DNA from 2 places in the Phyllobacterium sp. 0TCS1.6A genome. Region 2 is predicted to be linked to the other one. Evidence: predicted binding sites of a transcription regulator. Region 2 holds the regulator's gene; the other holds the start of a gene.
What was found. Region 2 encodes PhoB, which activates phosphate uptake and scavenging genes when phosphate is short. Its sites were predicted from a motif close to TGTCATNNANCTGTCAT; they were not measured.
Positions count from the first base shown of each region.

Region 1: a site for PhoB is predicted at 1,871-1,887, ahead of OSJ75_RS06430 (DUF2794 domain-containing protein). Genes of this name have one in related genera too.

Region 1 covers NZ_JAPMAB010000002.1:459,781-462,975, reverse strand. Annotated here, with positions in the region: gene OSJ75_RS06440 (Bax inhibitor-1/YccA family protein) at 19-795, shown strand; gene OSJ75_RS06435 (GNAT family N-acetyltransferase) at 930-1,475, shown strand; gene OSJ75_RS06430 (DUF2794 domain-containing protein) at 1,476-1,844, opposite strand; gene OSJ75_RS06425 (DUF1223 domain-containing protein) at 2,206-2,976, opposite strand.
Region 2 covers NZ_JAPMAB010000002.1:201,796-204,990, reverse strand. Annotated here, with positions in the region: gene phoU (phosphate signaling complex protein PhoU) at 1-711, shown strand, start outside; gene phoB (phosphate regulon transcriptional regulator PhoB) at 884-1,570, shown strand; gene OSJ75_RS05140 (GNAT family N-acetyltransferase) at 1,625-2,071, opposite strand; RNA gene ssrS (6S RNA) at 2,243-2,399, shown strand; gene OSJ75_RS05130 (5-formyltetrahydrofolate cyclo-ligase) at 2,420-3,076, shown strand; gene OSJ75_RS05125 (TIGR00282 family metallophosphoesterase) at 3,073-3,195, shown strand, end outside.

The sequences.
Region 1 (3,195 bases), 260 kb from region 2:
AGCAAATGAGGAAAAACCATGGCTGACTATCGCAACATCCAGGCTCGTACGACGGCCGGAGTGCGTGTGGACGCGGAGATCGACCAGGGTCTTCGCAGCTACATGTTGAAAGTCTACAATCTGATGGCGGTCGGTCTTGCCGTGACCGGCCTCGCCGCATTGGCGCTCGTCTACATGACGACGACCAACGATCCAAGTCTCGCGGCAGCGACACTGGGCAACGGCAAGATGCTGACCAGCTTCGGCGTCACATTCTTCGTCTCGCCGCTGAAATGGGTCGTCATGCTCGCTCCCCTGGCTGCGGTGTTCTTCCTGAGCTTCCGTATCCAGTCGATGAGCGTCGCGGCAGCGCAGGCCACATTCTGGGTATATGCAGCACTCGTCGGCGCTTCGCTGTCATCGGTCTTCCTGGTGTTCACCACCGGAAGCATCGTCCAGACGTTCTTCATCACCGCGGCATCCTTCGGTGCCCTCTCGCTCTATGGCTACACCACGAAGCGCGATCTTTCAGGTTTCAGCTCGTTCCTGTTCATGGGCGTCATCGGCATCATCCTTGCTTCGGTGGTCAATATCTTCCTTCAGTCCAGCGCCCTGCAGTTCGCGATCTCGGCGATCGGCGTTCTGGTCTTCGCTGGCCTGACTGCCTATGACACGCAGCAGATCAAGGAAATGTACTTCGAAGGCGACGACGCCGATTCCTATGGCCGCAAGGCGATCATGGGTGCGCTTCGGCTCTATCTCGACTTCGTCAACATGTTCATGTTCCTGCTCCAGTTCCTCGGCAATCGGGAATAGCGGCTGTTTGAATCGATGCGAAAAGGGCGGCTTTCGAGCCGCCCTTTTTTGTTACCCGCACGGGAAAATCCTTTGACTTGATTGCAAAGCAGTGCATGAAAAACCAGACTGTTCTCCAAGTGCAAGCCAACATCATGTCCGATATCACCATCCGCCCGGCCCAGCCTGCCGACCTCAGTGCAATCACCGACATCTACCGTGACGCGGTGCTGAACGGCACTGCCACCTACGAGATCGATCCGCCGAGCCTCGACGAAATGACGTCGCGGTTCCATGCGATCACCAGCAGCGGCTTTCCCTATGTCGTGGCGGTGCAGGGCGACGCTGTCATCGGCTATGCCTATGCGAGCTATTTCCGCGCCCGGCCAGCCTATTGGTGGACGGTGGAGGATTCGATCTATATCGCGCCGGAGGCGAAGGGAAAGGGGCTGGGGAAAGTCCTGCTCGAGCGCCTGATAGCCGATTGCACCGCCCTCGGCTTCCGCCAGTTCATCGCCGTGATCGGTGACGGACATCCCGGATCCGCCTCGGTAAGGCTCCATAGCAAGCTCGGCTTCGAACATTCGGGCACGATCCGCGCCTCGGGGTTCAAACATGGTCGCTGGCTCGATACGGTGCTGATGCAGCTGGAGATGAATGGCGGCTCGGAGTCCCTGCCGGACAAGCCGCCTCTGCAATGATCAGCTCCTGACGATACTCAGGCTCTTGTCGAATATGCGCAGCACGCGATCGAGTTCATGGCCGCGCTTGAGGATATGGCCGCTTGCCGCGATGACGCTATAGGCGCCCTGTTTGCGTGTCAGCCTGGGATTCTTCTCGATGCGGAACATCGGCATTTCGCTGGTACGCCGGAAAATGGAGAATATTGCGCGGTCGCTCAGATGGTCGATCGCATAGTCGCGCCATTCGCCGGCTGACACCATGAAGCCATAGACCCGCAGGATCTGGTCCAGTTCGCGGCGGTTGAACGTGACGGGAAGGTCGCTCTGGCGGTTGAGGGGTATCAGTTTCGCCTGTTGCGATTCGCCGCCGCCCGCGCTGCTATCCATCAATCATGCACCTTCGGATCTCTCGTGTGACACCTGGATGACAATAGGGTGGCCTCATCGGCGACGTTTTTCAAGCTTTGTTGTCGGTACTCACCCGGTTTTATCAGTGTCTCCGACAGCTGAATCTTTCACGAAGCAATACGTGCTGAAGAGAATGGTGATGGTCCGTCACATTTTCGCCATCCGAAAAACGCACTCGCGCCCGATTCCAAAACGACGATCGCTCGCATGTTGCCGATGTGCAGCTGATCTTGCCGGTTCATTACCCCAAGCCCCCGCCCATGGACCGGCCTCGATCAGTTTGCGCTGGCAACATGCCCCAATAGCTCAGGCCGGATTCATCCGGCCTGTTTTTGTTTGGTCAGGGCTTGACCAGGATCGACGCGCCGATGATCGGCCCCGGCTTGTCTTCCCCCAGAACTTCCTGCAGCAGGACGGCGCAGCCCGACGCCTTCTTGCTGGCGATCTCGCTCCAGGGAATCTCGATCTTCTGGGCGTTTCCGTCCCACATGCCGACAGTTTCCATGGCGCGCACGCTGTTGGCGTAGCTCACCTGCCGGCCGGTATTCTCGCCATCGGGAATGGAAACCACGCTCTCCTTGTCGAAATAGGCGAGCAGGACCCGCACCGGGTTCGGCGTGACGGCCCCCTGGCCGATATCGATGAGCAGGCGCTTCTTCGGCGTCTTCGACAGTGTGACCGGGACCGTCAGCCCCGAGGTATTCTGCTTCATCTCGGCAATGCGGCGACGGATCTTGTCACCATCCTGCCCGTTGACGTGCTCGCGACCGTTCAGGATGGCCTGCGGCGTATAAACGCCGTTGAGACCGAGCGTCTGGCGATACTCGTTCTGCCGTTCGGTGTTCTCCGGCAAGGCGAGCGTATCCGTCCAGCCGCGGTAATCCCAGTAATCGACATGAAAGGCGAGGGCGACGACGTTGCCTTCGCGCGCCAGTTCCTTGAGGACTGCATCGGCCGGCGGGCACGAGCCGCAACCCTGCGACGTATAGAGTTCGACCACGCCGTCCGGCCGCTTCCCGCTGTCCTGCGCGCAGACCGGCAGCACATAGACCGCAGCAGCCAGAAGTGGCGAGCCGATCAGGACCAGGATTGACGTGATGCGCAGAGGCAAGGCGGCATGCTTTCTCTCAAAAATGCAAATCTGGCAGTCATTTATTGCCAGAAGATTGATAAGAGCCGCGTGCATCAAGGGGAAGTCACTTTGAGGTGAATTTGTTCACGAATATGCCATTGCGCGGTCAGTGGGAAATGAGCCTGTCGAAACGAATGGGACGGGCAATGGAAAAGGGCCGCCGGTAGCCCGACGGCCCTTCCATATCAAGGCTTGTTT
Region 2 (3,195 bases):
CATACGGTACGCGCCTACGACGAGGAACTGAAGTTCCTCACCCACAAGATCGCCGAGATGGGCGGCCATGCCGAGCGCATGGTCGAACAGGCCATCACGGCCATGGTCAATGCCGATAACGCGCTGGCGCAAAGGGTCATCTCGGACGACCTCATCCTCGATGCGGGCCAGCGCGAGATCGACGAGCGGGCGATCACCATCATCGGCAAGCGCCAGCCCATGGCGATCGACCTGCGCGAGATCATCGGCACGATTCGCATTTCCTCCGATCTCGAGCGCATCGGCGACCTCGGCAAGAACATTGCCAAGCGCGTGGTGGCCGTGACGGAAACGCGGCAGACGCTCTCCGTCTATCGCGGCCTGCAGACCATCGCCGAACTCGCCTTGACGCAGCTGAAGGACGTGCTCGACGCCTATGCGACGCGCTCGATCCAGCAGGTCAATATCGTGCGCGAGCGCGACGACGAGATCGATGCGCTGTACACCTCGCTCTTCCGCGAGCTCCTGACCTATATGATGGAAGATCCACGCAATATCTCGGCCTGCACGCATCTGCTGTTCTGTGCCAAGAATATCGAGCGGATCGGCGATCACGCGACCAATATCGCGGAAACGGTCTATTATATCGTCACCGGTTCGCAATTGCCGGCCGAGCGGCCCAAGGAAGACCAGACCCACAGCATCGTGGTCGATGAAGCCAACCTGTCCTAGTATCGCAATGCCGAATTTCGCAACCCGTCGCAACCCGGTACCGGCGATCCCAGGATCGGGAATGCCGGTGTTTACAGGAGGAGGCGCCTTGCGGTGCTTCCTGTCACACTCGGTTCCCGCGCGGAAAGCCGGTTCCACCGTCCAGGATTTGCTCTAGTCAGCGGATAATCTCATGGCCATAGCTCCGAAGATCACTGTAGTTGAAGATGAAGAAGCGCTCAGCGTCCTGCTTCGATACAATCTTGAAGCAGAGGGTTATCTCGTCGACACCATCGCCCGTGGCGACGAGGCGGAAATAGCCCTGCGCGAGAAGGTTCCGGACCTGCTCATACTGGACTGGATGCTGCCGGGCCTTTCCGGCATCGAGCTATGCCGCCGGCTGCGCACGCGCCGCGAAACCGAGACGCTGCCGATCATCATGCTGACGGCGCGCGGCGAGGAGAGCGAGCGGGTGCGCGGCCTTGCCACCGGCGCGGACGACTACATGGTCAAGCCGTTTTCGACGCCGGAACTGCTGGCCAGGATCAAGGCCATGCTGCGCCGAGTCAATCCGAGCCTGTTGTCGCACGTCCTCAGCTTCGGCGATCTGAAGCTCGACCGCGAGCAGCATCGCGTCTTCCGCAAGGAGCGTGAACTGAAGCTCGGGCCGACCGAATTCCGGCTGCTGGAATTCCTCATGCAATCGCCGGGGCGGGTTTTCTCGCGCGGCCAGCTGCTCGACAATGTCTGGGGCGCCGATATCTATGTCGACGACCGCACGGTCGATGTCCATGTCGGCCGCCTGCGCAAGGCGATCAATGTCGGCCGCTCGCCGGACCCGATCCGCACGGTGCGCGGCGCCGGCTATTCATTCGGCTAGGCGTTTGCCGGCAGGGCATATTCCAGCGGGCGCGCCGCCCCGTCTTGGGATGGATCAGATCGCCTTCACATATTTGATGAAGGGCGTCACCTTGGCCAGCCGGTCATAGAGCAGGCGCGCCGTTTCATTGTCCCGGTTGGTCATCCAGTAGACGGAGTGGATATCGTCCGCCTTCGCCTGCGCGTGGACCGCCTCGATCAGGGCGCGGCCGACGCCTTTGCCGCGGCTGTCCGGATCGGCATAGAGATCCTGCAGATAGCAGACATTGGCCACGCTCCAGCAGTGGCGGTGGTAGAGAAAATGCGTCAGCCCGACCGGCTTGCCGTCCCATTCGGCGATGAGGCCGCGGAATTCGCCATCGCCGCCGGAATTCAGGCGCGCGAACGTCGTCCGGTAGACTTCCTCGGCAACGCTGGTCTCGTAGAAGTCGAGATAGCCGGTCCAGAGGCGGCGCCATTCGGTCTCGTCCGAACGCCGCAGGGGGCGGATCAGGATGGTCATGATTTTCCTCGTCTCATGGGTGTGTGGGGTCGGGTGAGAGGGGGCGGGTGAGGGCTGTGGTGCGGCATCGTAGCCCGGTGTCCGGCCTTCAACAAGCATCGCCCGGCGCCGGCGGCAGAAATCGTCATCGGCGCTCTGGCAGAAAACCGTGCCCCGTCCTATATTCGTCGCGGCGCTCTGCGCTTCTCGACAGGAGAGACATATTCCCCGGGGCCTTAATGATCCCTTAGGGAGCTGTCCCTGAGGAGGCCCGTGGGCCTCTTCACACGGCGCCCACCTACTTTGTAGGTTCCCGGGATCGACTTCTCCATCGGTTGTGTGGACGCCACTGTTTCATCCCGAGCCGGCTTGCCGGCGCCTCATGAAAACAAGCGCGTGCATCATCCGTCTTCCGTCAAAGAGCTGAAAAAAACGCTGCGTCTCGAGGCTTTGGCCAGGCGCGACGCGCTGTCCGCCGAATATCGGACGCAGGCCTCGCAGCGGATCGCGGCAGCGGGGCTCGAGACTATTCCTGTCGCGCCCGGCGAAATCGTCTCCGGCTTCTGGCCCATCCGCTCCGAGGTCGACCTGCGGCCGCTGCTGCACGCGCTGGCCCAGCGCGGTGCGCGGCTTTGCCTGCCGGCTATCATCGACAAGCAGACCATTGTCTTCCGCGAGCATCGCGACGATGCGGCGATGGTGGAGACGGGCTTCGGCACGTCGGGTCCCGCCGAGGATGCGCCCGTGCTCGATCCACAGCTGATGCTGGTGCCGCTGGCCGCTTTCGATGCGCGCGGCCATCGCATAGGCTATGGCGCCGGCTATTACGACCGGGCGATCGCCGCGCTTCGCCGCAAGGGCGCCCGGCCGCGCCTCGTCGGCATCGCCTTCGACTGCCAGCAGGTGGCGACCGTGCCCGACGAGCCGCATGATGTGCCGCTGGCGGCCATCCTCACCGAAAGCGGCTTGCGCCGCTTCGCAACGACCGATAAAGCCAGTGAAAATACCTTCAGGATGGATGTGTGAGATTACTTTTTCTTGGTGATATGGTTGGACGCACGGGACGCACCGCGGTCCATGAGAAGCTGCCGGGGCTGATCGTCGATCTGAAGCTCGATTTCGTCATCGTCAACGGTGAGAATGCG